One region of the Paenibacillus sp. FSL R5-0486 genome, then DNA from elsewhere that is predicted to be linked to it. Evidence: a T-box and tRNA genes for the amino acid it is inferred to sense, from the RefSeq annotation. Region 1 holds a T-box; the other regions hold tRNA genes.
The links. A T-box is a leader RNA that pairs with one kind of tRNA and senses whether it is charged. The one in region 1 lies ahead of argS (arginine--tRNA ligase), so its partner is inferred to be a tRNA-Arg.

Region 1 (4,453 bases):
CTTGCTCACTTGTTGAAGCAACATACCTCGACCTAATGAGTCTCGTAAATCTTGATCGGCTTTTTTGAAAAGTCCACGTGTACTCCTTATCACCTGGGATCACATCCGCTCTGGAGCTTGCACACCTAGCAAATGTAAACTGTACGCGAGGCGTTCGGCAGTCCGTTTGGCCAATGCCACCCGGAAGGATCTTACATCAGATGACGCATCCGCAATGCGTTCGGCGTGATAGAAGCGGTTGAACGCTTGAGCGACATCTATAGTATATTTGGCAATGACCGAAGGCTCATTCCGATGAATTGCTTTTTCCAGATACTCGGGATATTCACCAAGCAGTTTCAGCAATGCCCATGAGGTATCTCCGATACTGGATGAAGTAGTCCCTGTGTCATTTACATCATCTGCAATCGTGCCGTTAGTCAAAGGGTTTTCATTTTCCACGCGGATCGCCTCTTCTGCCTTGGCAAGCACACTTTGAATCCGGGCATGGGTATACTGCACATAAGGTCCGGTCTCTCCTTCAAAACTCACCGCATCCTCCAAGGAGAAATCCACATCGTTTAACCGATTATTACGCAGATCACCGAAGACAATGGCACCTACACCAACAGCCTCAGCCACCTTCTGAGGGTTCTCCAGATTCGGGTTTTTCTCCTGAATAATCTGCAAAGCACGAGCGACTGCCTCATCCAACACTTCCTGCAAAAAGACGACTTTACCGCGGCGGGTAGACATTTTCCGTCCCTCAAAACGCATTAATCCAAACGGGATATGTTCACACTTCGCAGACCATTCATGACCCATCCGGGATAGGACCGCAAATACCTGCCGGAAATGTAACTTCTGCTCGCCTCCGACCACGTATAACAACCGATCTGCCTTCATCACCTCATGACGATAGACTGCCGTAGCCAAATCCCGAGTAGGATAGATTGTTGTTCCATCTTTTTTGATAATCAGGCACGGGGGCATGTTCTCATCTTCCAGACGTACCACGAGTGCTCCATCACTCTCTTCAAGTAAACCTTTTGCCTTCAGTTCTTCAACCACTGCACCCATCTTGTCATTGTAAAAGCTCTCCCCCAGCGTATGGTCGAACTGCACATTCAGACGTTCATACATCCGGTTGAATTCCTTCATGCTCACTTCCACAAAGAACGCCCATAACCGCTGTGCTTCATCATCCCCTTGCTCCAGCTTGCGGAACCAGTCGCGTGCCTCAATCTCCAGAGAAGGATCGTTCTCCGCCTCATCGTGGAAGCGCACATACAGTTCCAGTGACGTACGGATCGGGTCTGCCTGCAACGCTTCATCATTGCCCCACCGTTTGTACGCTGCGATCTGCTTGCCAAACTGGGTTCCCCAGTCTCCCAAGTGATTCACACTTACAGAGGTATAACCCGCTTCGTTATACAACCGATACAGTGCCGCACCGATTACAGTAGAACGCAAATGTCCAATTCCGAAGGGTTTTGCGATGTTAGGGGAAGACATATCAATTACAACACGTGAACCTTGACCAAGCTGAAGCTTACCAAATGCCGCATTCCCCAGTTCTTTCAGCAGATTCGGCGCGAGCTTCTCCCGATTGAAACGGATATTTACATACGGCCCGGCGGGAGTCGCTTCAATTCCAGATGCCTGCAATCCCGTTGCGAGCTCGGTCGCAATGACTGCCGGAGCTTTTTTTAATGACTTCGCTAATACAAAACAAGGGAATGCTGCATCACCCATCTCCGCCTGTGGTGGGACTTCCAGTAATCTCAGAACCTCTTCTTCATTCAAACCCGTTAAAGGGGTAATATCGGCCGCAGCCTGCTTCATCAACATGTCAAACACTCCTTATCCATTCATTATTGGCTGAAATTAAACACAAAAAAGCTCTCGTCTCTAAATAAGAGACGAGAGCTGAATTAACAGTTCCCGCGGTACCACTCTAGGTGAACAGGCTACTCCTAATATGCATCAACATGCATACCAGTAAAACTGTTCCGCTCGATGCGTATAACGGTCGCAAGCCGGGTTACCCTCAGACAGATATGGTCTATCCCAATCGGGATACGCACATCTTTTCGGATAACCATCTCACGGGTGCGGTTCACTCAGGTCATGTCATACCGGCTTCCACCTTTCCCGGCTCGCTGTCATGTATGGATCTGGCTACTCTCCCGATCATTGATATTCTTCGTTTCAATTCATTGCCATCATTATACATACCACGATCAGACTTGGCAACCTACATTAAAAATCCCCTACTGAAAGGCAACACATAGGCACATCGTCTCAGATGCTTGTGTTCACTGCCTTCCCTTAGGGGACAACGGTCATTATCGGTTTTAATTATATATTCCAGTGAAATAATATTTACGCCACTGCTGCCATCAACCGGCAAGCTTCTGCACATCTGCGGCAAGCCTCTGCACATGCTTGGCAGTGATCATGGTGGTGTTTGCCACACTCAGCGGCGCAAGCTTCACAAGCTTTCACACACAATTCGCATATTTCAGCAATGAAATCACTTCCACGTGTCATTGCTTGTGCAGCAAAACTGCAGATCTCCGCACATTCCCGATTCAAACGAATGCAATCACGCAACATCGCCAGATCATATTCTTTCAGACTCGATATGTAACATACGTTGCATGCATTCATGCACTCCAGGCAAGCATCGATACATTGTTGATATTGTTGTTGTGTCATTTAAAGTTACCTCCCAGGCAAAGTTTGCTATGCATCTTAATACCCAGTTCGGAGGAATATTGAATCATCTAACCTACTTTATCGCTTCCAATTCCAGTAATTGGTCACGAATGACAGTTTGGTCAAAATGTTCACCTATAAACACAGCAACATTAGGGACATCTCCCTGAGGTGTGATCTTCATGTAATCCGATTCACGGTAGGCATACTGGAACCAGAAACGGCTCGCCGTGTCACTAAACGATAAAATACCTTTCGCTCGATACACGTCTCGTGGCAAAGCAGATACAAATTGTTCAAATGCTTCGCTGTTCACCGGATGACTGAAATAATGCGTATACACCATGACATGTTCGTGTGATGCATGAGGAGCGGAATGCTCGTGACAGTGGGCATGGACATGCCTATGGGATGCGTCAGTATTCGTATCATCGCCTTGGAGTGTATGATCTGTATGTTCATGACCATGATTGCAGCCATGTGTACCACAGGCTTCCGTATGCACATGATGCTCTTGGTGAGCTGGCTTGTCTGCTTCAGAAGCTGAATCACGTACATGCACGTCTGCCCCGCTGCGAAGCAACAGATCCATCTCTACCTCACATTTCACCGTAGGAATTACAGGGGCGAAGCCATTCCATTTTGCCAAAAGCTGCTCCAGATCCTGCAGTTCCTGTGCACTCACCCGATCCGTTTTGTTCAAGAGAAGCACAGACGCACAACGAATCTGCTCCTGCATTAGCTTGAAGGTCTGCCCCTTCTGCTCCTGATACAGACCAGACAGATGTGCTGCATCCACAACAGTAATGAGACTTTTCAGTTCCAGTCGCATGTAGAGTGAGGTCTCCGTTACCGCATCCAGAATCTCCATTGGATTCGCCGCACCGGTGGCTTCAATGATGATCACATCCGGTGATTCCTCTTGAACGAGATCAGCAAGTTGCAATCCCAAGTCACCACGTACGGTACAACAGATGCATCCACCTAACATCTCAGTCATTGGAACGGTGGAATCCACAATCTGACCATCCAGATTAACTTCGCCTAACTCATTCATAACCACTGCGGGACGCAAACCCTGCTGTTGCCAATGTTCGATCAACTGAACAAGCAGTGTTGTTTTGCCACTCCCCAAAAAACCTGACAGTATATATACAGGTATGGATTGTTCTTTTATAATCGTTTCATTCATGCGTATACACCTCTCTGATTGTCCTTCTTGTAACCTGATCTATCTATATCTAGCGAGTGTACACCATCCCGCATTCGTTGTGCAATAACGTTCAACTCTCCCACAGTACATTGCCTGATTCTACCGGATGGTCTATGCTATGAGGACATGTTGATTGAAGGAGGAAGTTTCATGACTAATTCAGTGGAACAACATCGCCAGGAAGCCCCTGACATGGTATCGTGCATGATTGTTACAGTGTCTGACACACGAACTAAAGACACCGATACCAGTGGCCAGCTCATGCACCAGCTTTTGAATGAAGCGGGTTATCAGATTGTTGAATACATCATCACACCAGATGAAACGGAGAACATTCGAAGCATCCTGCAAGATGCAGCTGTTCGTGATGATATTGAAGCCGTGCTGCTGAGCGGCGGTACAGGGATTGCACCCCGAGATACAACTTATGAAGCAGTATCCTCACTACTCGACAAGGAACTCCCGGGCTTTGGTGAGATCTTCCGTTTTCTCAGTTACACTGAAGATATCGGTTCCGCTGCCATCCTGAGCAGAGCCGTC
Region 2 (4,453 bases), 3.1 Mb from region 1:
CACTTCTGCGTCAGTTACTTCACCTTTTGCTACAGCAACTTCGATTCCTTTGTACTCACCAAGAGTAACTTCAGGTTTCACAGTTACTTTTGCTTTGAACTTGAATGTTTGTCCTTTAGCAAATTGTTCAACATCTACGTCAGGACGATCAACCGGGAAGATATCCGTTTGGTCGATTGCTTCTGTATAGGCTTCAGGAAGCAAAATGTCGATTGCTTCTTGATAAAGGCTCTCTACACCAAAACGTGCTTCGAAAATGGAACGTGGTACTTTACCTTTACGGAATCCAGGTACGTTTGCTTGTTTAACCACTTTATTAAAAGCTTTGTCGAGTGCTGCAGTTACACGATCTGCATCCACTTCAACCTCAAGAACCCCAAGGTTCTTCTCTATCTTTTCCCAAGTTGCTTTCATTGTATACTTTCCCCTCCAAAATTCACATGTTCACGTAGGCAATCACGTACAAAATAACCATTTTAGTATAAACAAGATTAGATTCTTTTTCAAGGGGAATCCCTTGATACAGTTTAAGGAAAACGTTTCCGGCCTCGATTAACCATCCAAACCGGCAGATACAAACTGTTTCATAGAACGATAAGCCTGTTCCAGTCGAAAGCGCATCGCGCCTGTCACAGCATACATTGAGCGGGTATTTTCCTCATCATGCGAACCACCCAGACTGTCTGCAACGGTCATATGTAGAGCTGCTGCCCATATATCTGTCATGGAATCATTTTCTTCCAGCATCGATACATAATCACGGGTTCCATACACCGCCATGACATATTGTATCCACAGTTCTTGGGCAAAATAAAAGAGCGTAGGTTCATGAACCTCCGTCTGATCTGCCACTCGTTCCAGAATCTGAACGATTTGGAGCGGGAATTCCTCTGGTCTAAGAGGCACGGTGTCGATCTCGACTTCAACCTGCTCTTCGCCTCTCGTAAACAGGATCATACCTTGAACACCTCGTCGACGCAAGGTTTGCAACACCCGAAATTGAAGCAGAGGGTGAAGCGACTTATCTTTTAACCAACTCGTAAGTGCCTCGTCAATCTTTGGTAGATCAAGATAGGCCAGTTGCTCCAAAGCCAGCATCGTCTGTTCAGACAGCGGCTCCTCCATTACTGTGCGAAGCATCTTATCTGCATAACCATCATCCTGTTCAAGCTTCATTCGGGCATGCTGCCGTGCCATGTCTTCCTCACTAATCTCTTCTTCCTCTTCTCGTTCTTCAAGAACGGCAGGCGAGGTTTCTTCATATTGAGGAAACGCAGCCTGAAGCCATTCGAGCAGAGCCCGCCATTCATCATAGTGGCGCTCTTCCTGTCCCTGACATTGCAACAAAAAGTGAAGCAATTTCATCGCTTCACCATACCGTTCATTTTCAAGCATAACTGTCAATTGAATCTGGTAATAGTCCAGCGTCTTAGGAAACAGCACAATATTGTTGTTATGCTCGGTTTCCGGGGTCGTGGATTCCTTAATGGGAGCACCTCCTCTATATCCTGAATCTCCAGTCGGAATCAACATAAATAGATGTATATATTAAAACGATTGTTGATCTATTTTCTGAGTTCTCCTGATATTCTAACATAACCTTAAATATAATGAAAAAAACGTTACTGCCGCTAAATATCATATACGAAAAATAATTCAAAATAAAACGCTTGATATTCCTGTATGCATATGATAAAATCAATTTTGCTTGAAAAAATTCATGTCTCAGTAGCTCAGCTGGATAGAGCAACGCCCTTCTAAGGCGTCGGTCGGGGGTTCGAATCCCTCCTGGGACGTATAAAAAGAAGCTTCCTTCGGGAAGCTTTTTTTGCGTTCTGGGGATGAGAACCCCAACGGTTCGTCGGAGCATCCTCTTCGTTAGCACCACTTCGCAGTCTCGACTGCAAGGAGAGTCCCCCTCCTGGGACGTATAAAAAAGAAACTTCCTTCGGGAAGTTTTTTTGCGTTCTGGGGATGAGAACCCCAACAGTTCGTCGGAGCATTCGCTTCGTTAGCACCACTTTGCAGTCTTGACTGCAAGGAGAGTATCCCTCCTGGGACGTATTAAAAGAAGCTTCCTTCGGGAAGCTTTTTTTGCGTCTGGGGATGAGAACCCCAATGGTTCGTCGGAGCATTCGCTTCGTTAGCACCACTTCGCAGTCTCGACTGCAAGGAGAAGTATCCCTCCTGGGACGTATTAAAAGAAGCTTCCTTCGGGAAGCTTTTTTTGCGTCTGGGGATGAGAACCCCAATGGTTCGTCGGAGCATTCGCTTCGTTACATGCTCTATGTCGCTGTATTGGAGCGCCCGCATTTGATCACTCTATAAGCAACACGTTGAAGTATCGATATTCTAACGAACATAGGACACTTTATTTGCTCCCAATTCAGCATTGTGGAACTCTAACGAATCTTAGAGAGCTTATTTCACCATTCTGGGGTATTAACCCAGTTATTCGCACTTCATAGCCTTATTAACGTTGCTGAGGTTTGTTAGAATCTGAAAATAGCGGTTTTACCCATTATAAGACCACGTGGATTCGTTAGAGTTCACAGGGTAGTCAAGGCACCCATTGTCGATTGGATGTTTTTTCATTTCATTGCTCAATATTGACATAGAATGTTATGCTTACCCAGTGGGTAATGTAACAATCCATACATATTAACTTCTTAGGAAACAGGAGATTTTATCAATGTCATCTTCAATACAGCAACACTCATCTATCCATACCGAGGAAGAACATTCTTCGACATCCAAAAGATTCGGCCTGTTGTTAGCAGGCATTATCGTCATCGCCGCTACCATGAGGTCACCGATCACTGCAACGGGTCCCGTTGTGGAGATGATCCGCTCAGATACAGGTATCGGCCATACAATGGTCGGGCTTCTGACCTCACTTCCTTTGCTTGCCTTTGCAGCAGTCTCTCCTTTTGCACCACGTCTTGCCAAGCGGTTAGGACTCGAATCTGCTCTGCTATTGGCTGTTATGATTGTAACCATCGGGGTGGCATTTCGCTTGTTGCCTTCCGTTCTCTCTTTATATGCAGGAACCGCAATTTTGGGGTGCGGCATTGCATTAAGCAACGTGCTTTTGCCAAGTTTGATCAAACGTGATTTCCCATTGCGGGTAGGTATCGTCACCGGATTATACTCTGTATCCATGAATATATTTGGCGCCATCGCCTCAGGTGTGAGTGTGCCCGTAGCAGGAGCCACATCTATGGGTTGGCGTGCTTCGTTAGGCATGTGGGCCTTGTTGTCCATATTGGCGCTTCTCTTGTGGCTCCCCCAGATCGCCGCAGGACGTCAGCGAATGTTATTCATAGCCACACAGAGTGAAGGGACACCTGTACGTCTACGGACCTCTTCCCTGGCCTGGTTCATTACTTTATTTATGGGTCTTCAATCTCTAATATTTTATACAACGATTACCTGGCTTCCCGAGATTCTCGCTGAGCAAGGATTCAGCCCCACCTCAGCAGGGTGGATGCTCTCCCTGATGCAGATGGTTAGTGTACCAGCTACCTTTATCGTTCCAATCCTCGCCGGCCGAACGCGAGATCAGCGTGTTCTAACCGCGATAACGTGCTCTTCTTTAATTGTTGGGTATGCTTTATTGTTAAGTGGCATTGCTTCGCTCGTTACCATTGGTGTCACGTTGGCAGGAATAGGCGCTGGAGCTTCATTTGGCATGGTAACGATGTTCTTCGTCCTTCGCACAAAAGATGCCAGACAAGCTGCCAGCCTGTCCGGTATGGCCCAATCCTTCGGATATATGCTGGCCGCAGTTGGACCTCTACTGTTCGGTATGCTTCATGACTGGACAAAAGGATGGGCCCTGCCGTTGCTAATACAGGTCATTCTGGCCATCGCTTTGTTAATCGCAGGGATTCAAGCCAGCAAAAATAGGATGATCGGTTAGTCATATAATTCATTTATAAAAAAACAAAACGGCCCCCATCCTGCAAATCAGGATGGAGGCCGTTTATGCATAGAACAATTCCTTCATTAATTGAATCCATTTTAATTAATTTCTATGAGGAATGAACTTACTTCACTTTTACCTTAATCGTGTCTGTGCTGGTAACTCCGGCTGCGTTAATTAACTCTGCCCGATACGTATACGTGCCCGATGCTTTCCCGGACAGTGTAGTCACAGCACTTTGCGCATAAGGTGTAGCCGAACGGAGTTCTTGCGTATCGATCAACTTATCATTTTCATAGAGACGATACTCTGTAGCGTTGGTCCCCCACCACAGGTTCATGGTCACCTTATAATGGCCATCGCCATCCCAGTTATCTTGAGAGAGAACCGCTTTGCCTGGCGTTGCATTGGTAACCTGAACAGTCAACGTCTGACTCCGCGTTGTTCCCTTGTCGTTGGTCAACTCGGCCACATACGTATACGTGCCGTTGGCTTTGCCCGTGATCTTCGTCTGAGCAAACTGCGCCC
Region 3 (4,453 bases), 2.4 Mb from region 1:
CCAGTAGCTGGTGCGGAGATAACAACTTTCTTAGCTCCACCTTTCAAGTGTTTCTCAGCTGCTTCTTTAGTTGTGAAGAAACCAGTACATTCCAGAACGATATCTACGCCCAGGTCGCCCCAAGGAAGTTCTTCCGGGTTACGGTTAGCCAATACTTTAACTTCTTTGCCGTTCACTTTGAAGAAGCCATCGTGTACTTCAACATCGCCATCGAAGCGACCTTGAGTTGTATCATATTTGAGCAAATGAGCGAGCATTTTAGCGTCAGTCAAGTCGTTGATTGCTACTACCTCGATGCCTGCTACATTTTGAATACGGCGGAATGCCAAGCGTCCAATACGTCCAAAACCGTTAATACCTACTTTAATCATGAGTAAGTTCCTCCCAAGTTTTGATTAATTTTTTATGAAACTTATATATTCAAGACAGACGGTGAAGTCCGTCAAGACAACAATAGTTGTGATACAAAGTAAAACCTTATTCCATTTCAGCAACGATGACTTCGGCAGCAGCCTCATCAATAATCAGAATATCTTCCTGACCAAATCGTAACACGGAATGTATTGCAGCAGCTTTGCTTTTGCCACCTGCAATTCCAATCACAACATCGGTTCGTTCAATATCCTGAAGTCGCATACCCAGTGTAAGCATGGTATGTACCACCTCACCCTGATCATTAAAGTAATAACCGAAAGATTCAGATACGGCCCCTTGCTCCTGAAGTTCATCTATAATCTCCGTCGCAAGTTTGCGTCTTTTGGCCATTTCTACGGCATCACCAATTCCATGAATAACAATCCGTGATTGCCTGATCAGCTGCAGAATCTCCTGAACACTAGGGTCCTGGATTAATGATTCATAGGCATGATCACTGAGCAAATCCGGTACATGCAGGAGTTTGTATTGCGCCCCTACCCGTTTTGCCATTGTGGATGCGATCGTATTAGCCTGAATTTCAAGGCTTTCTCCAAGTCCACCGCGTGCCGGTACGAACCAGACACCTTTGAGCGAAGTTGGCGGATTTAGTTGTTCTGCGACTTCGGCCGTTGTTGAACCGCCAGTAACGGCGACAACGTCGTTGTCACTCATGATATTGCCGAGAGCCTTCGCTCCGGCTCTGCCCAGTTCCCTTTTGGCAAATGGAGAAACGTCCGAATCGCCAGGAACCACAACTACCTTTTGCAGACCGTATGCTTGCTTGATGCGCTCTTCCAGCTCGGATAATCCGAACAACTCTTTGGCTACGGGCTCTAACTGCTGCAGCAAATCATACCCTGCCTCGCTGATCTTCATTCCTGCACTGTCAATTTCAATAAGTCCCTGAGCCTTTAACAGATCGGTCTCAGCCCTCAGAACCCGCTCGGTCATCTGCATGGAATTAGCTAACGTTCTCCGTCCGATCACATCCGATAACATGATCTGTTGCAGAATCGTATACCTCTTTTTCAAGATATCCATGAGATCAGGCAGAAGCTGCTTTTGTACTTCTAAAATCGTTCGCATGCTTTCCACTCCCGCAAGTTCTCGTTCTAAGCTCTCTTTCATGGCCCTAAAACGTCCCGGGTTAACTTTTTAAGTCCCACGTCTATTCTACCTAAAACTGACGTGACATGCAAGTGTTTCAACGTGTTATTTCGACACGCATGCAGCGTTTGTACGCGCCTATTTTCACAATCTTAGACTTCCATGATCTAGGACTAGCTCACGCATACCATATATAGAAGAAACAAATGAATTCAATCTACATATCGCTCAGAATCACATTTCATACGGCATGTCCAAAACCTCTAATAGCATTTACTTAAATGTACTCTTTATCCACTCTTCTTCATCATGATCATTTTTAGGTTAATCCAAACCAATACGACAACGAACTGCTTGCAATTAAATATTTCATGAGCTATAATCATTATTGCTGTCACATAATGTGCGCCCGTGGTCCAATGGATATGACGTAGGCCTCCGAAGCCTGAGATCCAAGTTCGATTCTTGGCGGGCGCGCCATTTTTATTTAACAGCTCATAACCCATTTAACCAATGAAACCGGAAAGGTTTCTTTTTTTTGCAAGTTAGTTTGACTTTCTTTGACTTTTTGTTTGGAATTGTTTATTATGTGGGTAATACGGTAACAGTTTAAGTATAAACACCAATAACATTTACATTCCAAGGAGGTTTTTCACGTGAGTTTTATTCCAATGGTCGTTGAACAGAGCAACCGGGGTGAGCGCGCCTACGACATCTACTCCAGATTGCTGAAGGATCGTATTATTTTCCTTGGTAGCGATGTTAATGACGTAGTGGCTAATGCCATTATGGCACAGATGTTGTTCCTGGCTGCGGAAGATCCGGAGAAAGACATTCACTTATACATCAACAGCCCAGGCGGATCGATTACAGCCGGTATGGCGATTTACGATACAATGCAATTCATCAAACCGGATGTATCTACCATCTGTGTAGGTATGGCGGCTTCCATGGGTGCATTCTTGTTGAATGCCGGTGCAAAAGGTAAACGTTTTGCATTACCAAACAGTGAAATTATGATTCACCAACCACTTGGTGGTGCACAAGGTCAGGCTTCTGACATCGAAATCCGCGCTCGTCGCATTTTGAAAATGCGTGATACGTTGAACCGCATCATCTCTGAGCGTTCAGGTCAACCGCTGGAGCGGATTGAGAAAGATACAGATCGTGACTACTTCATGAGTGCTGCTGAAGCCGCCGATTACGGTATCATTGATAAAGTCATCGAAAACGTAGGATCACAAGGCATCTAAGTGTGACGTAGACCACGGTCTATGCGTTAACATAATCAACACCTAACGTAATCAGCAACATATAATTGTGTTGTCTATACGAGAAGAAGCCCTCATCATAATTATGATGGGGGCTTCTTTTTTCATTTTATAAGGAAGAAAACTTAAGAGTGCACAATAATGATTCTTTATTTGGTTCCAGATACATTACTGAAAGGTTCCGTGCCTTTAGGGAGAAGCTCTTTATACGTAAATGGCATTTCAGGGAATCCCTCTGCGTACGCCGTATACTCATACAACTGGAAGAACACAACTACACCCGTTGGTGTCACATAGAAATCTTGATCTTTATTCAACCCTTTATAACCGTCGAGGTATCCACCGCGGGCTTTCAGTTGTTCACCCACTTTTTTACTCAACGTCTCGCGCATGGTTTTGTTATTTTGCAGCACATCATCTAACGTAAGCTCCTTGCCTGTGTCCAGTGCAAAGGTGTGTCCCGTACGGTATGTCATGCCATGAGCGCCAGCATAATCCTCATATCGTTGTGTAATGAGTCCCAGCACGCCTTTTTCGTTGTACGTCACTACATAGGAGCTCTCAAATGCATATGGACGGTTGGCTGTTGCACCGCCGAATTCAGATGTCTGTTTCTTGAAGTCAGCTACATACGCATCCACTTCATCTTTCAACACTTTGTTGATCGCCGCTTCAGCTTCTTTGCTGGCAAGTCCACTCACTTGCGGATATTGAACATCTACTTCAGCATTTTTTACAGTAACATTAACTGTTGCCGCTTTAATTTTAACGCTATTTTGTTTCACCTTGCTGAGTGTCAACGTTTTGGTTTTGGCATCCCAATTCCCCTGTACACCCAGATAATCTCTCATTGCCGAGAATGGGATATACAATCGACCCTGAATCAATTTCGCTTCCACCTGAGGGTAATAACCGTTAATATAAACGTTTGGCTGTCCATCCATCAGGCTAACGGTCATCGCATTGTTGGCTGCTGTTACCGTATATGACTTGGTTTTCGCATCATATTTCAGCGTTCCACCTGCCACATCTTTAACTGCCGTAAGAGATACCCAAGTTGAACCACCTTGAAGAAGTCCTTTTTGAGTCAGTGTTTTTCCACCCGACTTCAGGGTCACCTCAGCTGTGGTTGTCACTTTCGAGGATACCGATGCCGCCTGAACCGAACTGTCCTGCCACACCGAACCGCTACCTACAATAATTCCTGTTGCAAGCAACGCACTTGTCCATTTTTTCCATGATGTCATATATAAAACTCCTCTCTGAATTCACAATTAGGGATCATTGCGTATGTAATCCTGACCTGATCGCATATCTCATACGCTCACCTCTCTATTATAATTAACCCGATTTCGGAAAGGTTTACAGCTCGAGTTACAATGTTGATGAATATCAGTAGGAAAATATATGGGGATATGACCTTTTTGTCACGAACAACTATACAAAAAAGATACCAATATACAGCATTTCATGTTGCTTCAAAAAGGTACCCTTCTATATAACTTCATCAAAGTTTGCTTTTCCAACAAAAAAAGACTCTGTCCACAGGACAAAATCTTTGTCATTATTTCGTTGTACCCTTCAAATGACACTTAAAAAGGTTCTTGAGTTTACAATCCTTAGTTCGATCTTGTTTATTTCATTTCATACGTGATATT
Region 4 (4,453 bases), 3.1 Mb from region 1:
CCGCCGAGTACCCATGAGGTTTGACCACTACCATACGGTCCAAGTACACGGTAAGCATAGATATCTGCTTCAGGAGCAACACCAACAATACCGTAGTCCCCCGCCTCGCGAGCAGCAACGGTACCCGCTACGTGCGTACCGTGAGATGTGTAATAGGGGCTTCCAAGCTCGTTAAGCTCAGGCTCGCCCGATCCTTTCCATTCTTGATATGTTGTTTCATACGGATCATTGTCGTTTCCAACAAAGTCCCATCCGCCTTTGTAAGCTTCCTGCAAATTAGGATGTTCATAGTCAATCCCAGTATCAATGACGCCGACTTTAATGCCATTTCCTTTGTAACCCAGATCCCATACTTCAGGTGCACCAATAAAAGGAGCTGTGTCTTTCATGTACGGGTTCACTTCATCTGTCTCTGGCGCTATTGTAACTTCAAGGTCTGGATATACGCTGACCACGCCAGGTATTTGAAGCAATTGTCCCACCTGGTTTCCTTTAAGCTCAATCGCTACACCATTCAGGGCATATGCATATTCTTCCAATACTTCATGTTTGATTTTCTTCTGAGTGAGGCTATGTACAAATGACTGTTGTTGTTGCTCAACTTGAGTCACAGCCTTTGTTTCCATAGAGGAGGTAAAAGATTTTCCGGAGAGGGTTGATTCACCTTGCGCTACTGCAACAGGTTTATTGGAAAGCTCAACGATCACTCGGGTGTTCTCGCCACCCAGACCTTCCAAGCTTTTATCCAAAAATGGATCTGCCGCAAGTTTTGCTTCCCGTCCTGCAAGAATCTCTCTCCATTGTTTGGCTTCGGCTGTACTGGGTAAGTTGTCAAGCTGAATAACTGAATCTGCGGGAGCGGCTCCAGCCGCGGGGAGAATAATGGAAAAGACCATCAGAACACTTAATAACGTGGATATCAATCGTTTACTCAAGGCTTTGCCCCTCCTTTTAAATGTGAATACGTCACCAAATGATGGGTTCCTGCTGTTTGTGCGTACTGCAATACACACTCCAATTTCACCGCCTATCTGCAAGAAGATTGACCCTTGGTAAATTATTCTATCAAAATACCACATTTTCCTTCTAAATAATTACAAATATGATATAGAAATTACTTATATGGGTCTTCAGTATGATAAAAATATCCATTTGTAATTATTTGTCGTTTGAATATTTCATTTTTAAAATAATGCATCAAAAAAAAGACCAAGAGCCTCTTTATCCGAAAGAGATTCCTGGTATATAGGGGAAGCGTAATTAGTATACAAAGAATCACGATAATTCGTTTAACATCGATAAAAATTGCTACTTATCGCGAAATTTCACTTTATTCTGGCTTCACGGCTTCAATACGCAGGCGCTTGTAATCGGCATACATCGCATCATCTTTCCAAAGGTGAGACATCACGATCTGACTGGTTTCATGGCATATTTGTTGTATCTCTTCATGACTGAGACCTGCAAAATAGTCGCCTCCAAAATGAGCCAACCAGCCTACTATACCCTGCTCACCATCTGCCAGTCTGGTAGGACGGTCATAGTGATAGGCATGACGCACCATAAATCCACTTTGCTCTAAAATATGGCTATATTCTCCGATCGAAGGAAAGTACCAAGGATTGCGTTCCGATGCACGAATGCCCGTGTTTCGCTCCATAACCTGCTCTAATGCATTCACAATGGTCTGCACGTTCCCTTTACCACCAAATTCTGCTACAAAACGCCCTCCGGGCTTCAAAGATTTCCATATACTATCCACCACTAATCGCGGGCTTCGCATCCAGTGCAGGGCTGCATTGGAGAAGACGGCATCATATAGTCTATTCGTCTCAAACTGATGACCGTCTCCTTCCACGAACTCAAGTTCAGGGAATTTCTTCCTCGCACGGCGAATCATGTCCTTCGATGCATCCATGCCAATAACTTCAGCTCCGGCCAGAGAAATTTCATGCGTCAAATCCCCCGTCCCGCAACCCAGATCAAGAATGTATTCCCCTTTTTGGGGTTGAAGCCAAGAGATTAGATTTTTTCCATATCCGGACACAAAAGCCAGTTTGTTGTCATACTCATCTGCTTGCCATTGATTTAATGATTTCATGGATACCACCGTCGCTTTCGTTATTGATATCCTCATTGTGGCACAGAATTGTTTATTATTTAAATATATAAATTCTATATTGTTTATAGGTATAACCAATAAAAGTCCTAACGAAGCAGATGCTCCGACGAACCATTGGGGTTCTCTTCCCCTGAACGAAAAACAAGAAGCTTCCCGAAGGAAGCTTCTTGTTTTTTACGTCCCAGGAGGGATTCGAACCCCCGACCGACGCCTTAGAAGGGCGTTGCTCTATCCAGCTGAGCTACTGAGACAAATATGTATAATAAATTTTCGGCGCGGTTCTTATTATACTCTGATTTCTATATTTTTCAATAGTTTTATAAAAAAATTAATAATTATACTTAAATGCGGGTTCAAAAACTCCGGTTTTCAGTACCGAGAAGATGGAATGAAGCTAGAAATGGAGTAGCGAAGCGTAGGCAAACTACGTGAGCAACTACATTGTTTCCAAAGGAAACAACCTTCGTAAGCATCCGCTTATTTCGGCTGAATTCCATATTCGATGTTGATGATGCCACTAGGCATCATTCGTAATCAAAGGCGATAAATGTACTTTTCGGTGTTATTCTCATACTTCAGTCCCTTGGAGAATATGATAGCTTGAACCAGGTTATATTGAGGAGATTGGGACATTTAGAGTAAGATTAACATCAGACATTTTCAATGTCAGAATTGCTGGGTAATCTTTTGCATACATACATTTCAATGATCCATTGAAGGAGAGAATCGTCATGAGACAACTTTTATCAGCCTTATCCTACTTTAGTATTTTCTTTGCCCCGTTCCTGTTTCCGATCATTATATGGATTGTTGCCAAGGATGATTACATTGAGGGACATGCAAAACGCGCCTTATTCTCACATGTATTCCCCTTTCTCGCTGCCATTCCGTTATTTTATTTCTTCGTGACTGCGCATAGTCTGGGTTCCGCCGTTGGGTTTGTCATTCTATTCTTTGTGATTTACGGATTAAGCTTTGTGTACAATGTGGTTAAAGGGATTCAAGTGCTGCGCGAGTATGCTTGATCACATCTCCACCTGATCTGACCATCGCATAACAAAACCCGCCGTTCAACAACGGCGGGTTTTTCCAGTTACAGATACAGTCAGAGCAACCAGCAACAGCAACAGGTCGCATCTACATATAGCTCAACATCGAACTCTATCCCACTATCGCCACATGTGTTGCTGGAGCGTTACCTGTTAAGCCTGCCCGATCAGATAACGCTGAAGTGTTGGACCAAGTAAACCAAAGGAAAACAACTCACTTTGAAACCGAGCTTTATCTTCTTCTACTGTCATACCTTCGCTGTTCTCAAATGCGGTATCTGTCGCCTCTTCAAACGCAGTATGCATATTATTGTTATACCAGTCGATCGCCGAATCGGAGTGATTGCGTACAATCCGAACAACTTCCAGCGAATTTCCGGGCTGTGTTGAAGCCACGTATACAAGTAACGATGGATCTCCGGCATTTCCAGGCTGCACTTCAACCTCTGCACAAGACAATCCATCCACCTCGGTTAATCTGCGTATTTTGGCATCTTGAATGGCATACATTCGTCATCGCGCTCCTTTTCCTTTGTGCTTATCATGTACTTTGTTCAATCTGGTATCGTGTCTCTGGTGTGCCCAATCGGTAAATCTCTCGATACACCTGTTGTAATACCGTTTCATAAGCTCGGTTTACGGACTCCTCCGGTGTATCTGGCCATGGGAATACCATGCCAGGAAAGGCCTCTTCCTCCTTTTCCTGCATGAGGCTCAGCAGTCCCAGTAATTGCTCCGCTTCCTGCGGCGTTGCCTGAATGATCCATTCATATGATGTTACCGACGGATCCGGAATAACGGAGCGGCCCATGACAGACACATAATACTTCATACTGTCCATTGCATGTTCTCTCCTTCACAGGCATGTTGAGGCCGTTGTCCCTAGAACTAGTTTCCGAAGAGGACAGACATTTTATGCCTGCTTTCGGCATATATTTGTTACGACCTCTGACGAAAAGACAACATTTGCTGGTTGCCAGTAACTAAGCAGCCATACGGATGAATGACTCGACCAAGAAAGGATGAACAAACCATGTGCGGTATTACCGGCTTCATACAGTGGAATCGGGATTTGACCCAGGAATCAGAGCTGCTGGTCCGTATGACGGATAGCTTGTCGAACCGGGGGCCCGACGCTTCAGGTACATGGATCTCCAATCCTTGTGCCTTTGGACATCGGCGTCTTAGTGTAATGGACCCCGAGAACGGCGCACAGCCCATGCATGCGTTACAGGGAGATACCTCCTATACCGTCGTGTATAACGGAGAACTATACAATGCA

Region 2: it encodes a tRNA-Arg, which carries the amino acid that the T-box ahead of argS (arginine--tRNA ligase) is inferred to sense. The anticodon was not compared.
Region 3: it encodes a tRNA-Arg, which carries the amino acid that the T-box ahead of argS (arginine--tRNA ligase) is inferred to sense. The anticodon was not compared.
Region 4: it encodes a tRNA-Arg, which carries the amino acid that the T-box ahead of argS (arginine--tRNA ligase) is inferred to sense. The anticodon was not compared.

What each region holds. Positions count from the first base shown of each region.
Region 1 covers NZ_CP150237.1:2,628,247-2,632,699, reverse strand. Annotated here, with positions in the region: gene MKY01_RS11895 (ABC transporter ATP-binding protein) at 1-93, opposite strand, end outside; gene argS (arginine--tRNA ligase) at 100-1,830, opposite strand; T-box leader at 1,895-2,185, opposite strand; gene MKY01_RS11885 (four-helix bundle copper-binding protein) at 2,365-2,700, opposite strand; gene MKY01_RS11880 (GTP-binding protein) at 2,774-3,892, opposite strand; gene MKY01_RS11875 (MogA/MoaB family molybdenum cofactor biosynthesis protein) at 4,064-4,453, shown strand, end outside.
Region 2 covers NZ_CP150237.1:5,745,126-5,749,578, forward strand. Annotated here, with positions in the region: gene tig (trigger factor) at 1-414, opposite strand, end outside; gene MKY01_RS25435 (hypothetical protein) at 553-1,395, opposite strand; tRNA gene MKY01_RS25440 (tRNA-Arg) at 1,723-1,796, shown strand; gene MKY01_RS25445 (hypothetical protein) at 2,119-2,328, shown strand; gene MKY01_RS25450 (MFS transporter) at 2,693-3,922, shown strand; gene MKY01_RS25455 (S8 family serine peptidase) at 4,050-4,453, opposite strand, start outside.
Region 3 covers NZ_CP150237.1:181,968-186,420, reverse strand. Annotated here, with positions in the region: gene gap (type I glyceraldehyde-3-phosphate dehydrogenase) at 1-371, opposite strand, end outside; gene MKY01_RS00905 (sugar-binding domain-containing protein) at 478-1,503, opposite strand; tRNA gene MKY01_RS00900 (tRNA-Arg) at 1,930-2,004, shown strand; gene clpP (ATP-dependent Clp endopeptidase proteolytic subunit ClpP) at 2,181-2,777, shown strand; gene MKY01_RS00890 (DUF4163 domain-containing protein) at 2,945-4,042, opposite strand; gene MKY01_RS00885 (SIMPL domain-containing protein) at 4,430-4,453, opposite strand, start outside.
Region 4 covers NZ_CP150237.1:5,752,200-5,756,652, forward strand. Annotated here, with positions in the region: gene MKY01_RS25455 (S8 family serine peptidase) at 1-935, opposite strand, end outside; gene MKY01_RS25460 (methyltransferase domain-containing protein) at 1,331-2,101, opposite strand; tRNA gene MKY01_RS25465 (tRNA-Arg) at 2,300-2,373, opposite strand; gene MKY01_RS25470 (DUF4870 domain-containing protein) at 2,854-3,147, shown strand; gene MKY01_RS25475 (hypothetical protein) at 3,325-3,681, opposite strand; gene MKY01_RS25480 (hypothetical protein) at 3,713-4,012, opposite strand; gene asnB (asparagine synthase (glutamine-hydrolyzing)) at 4,205-4,453, shown strand, end outside.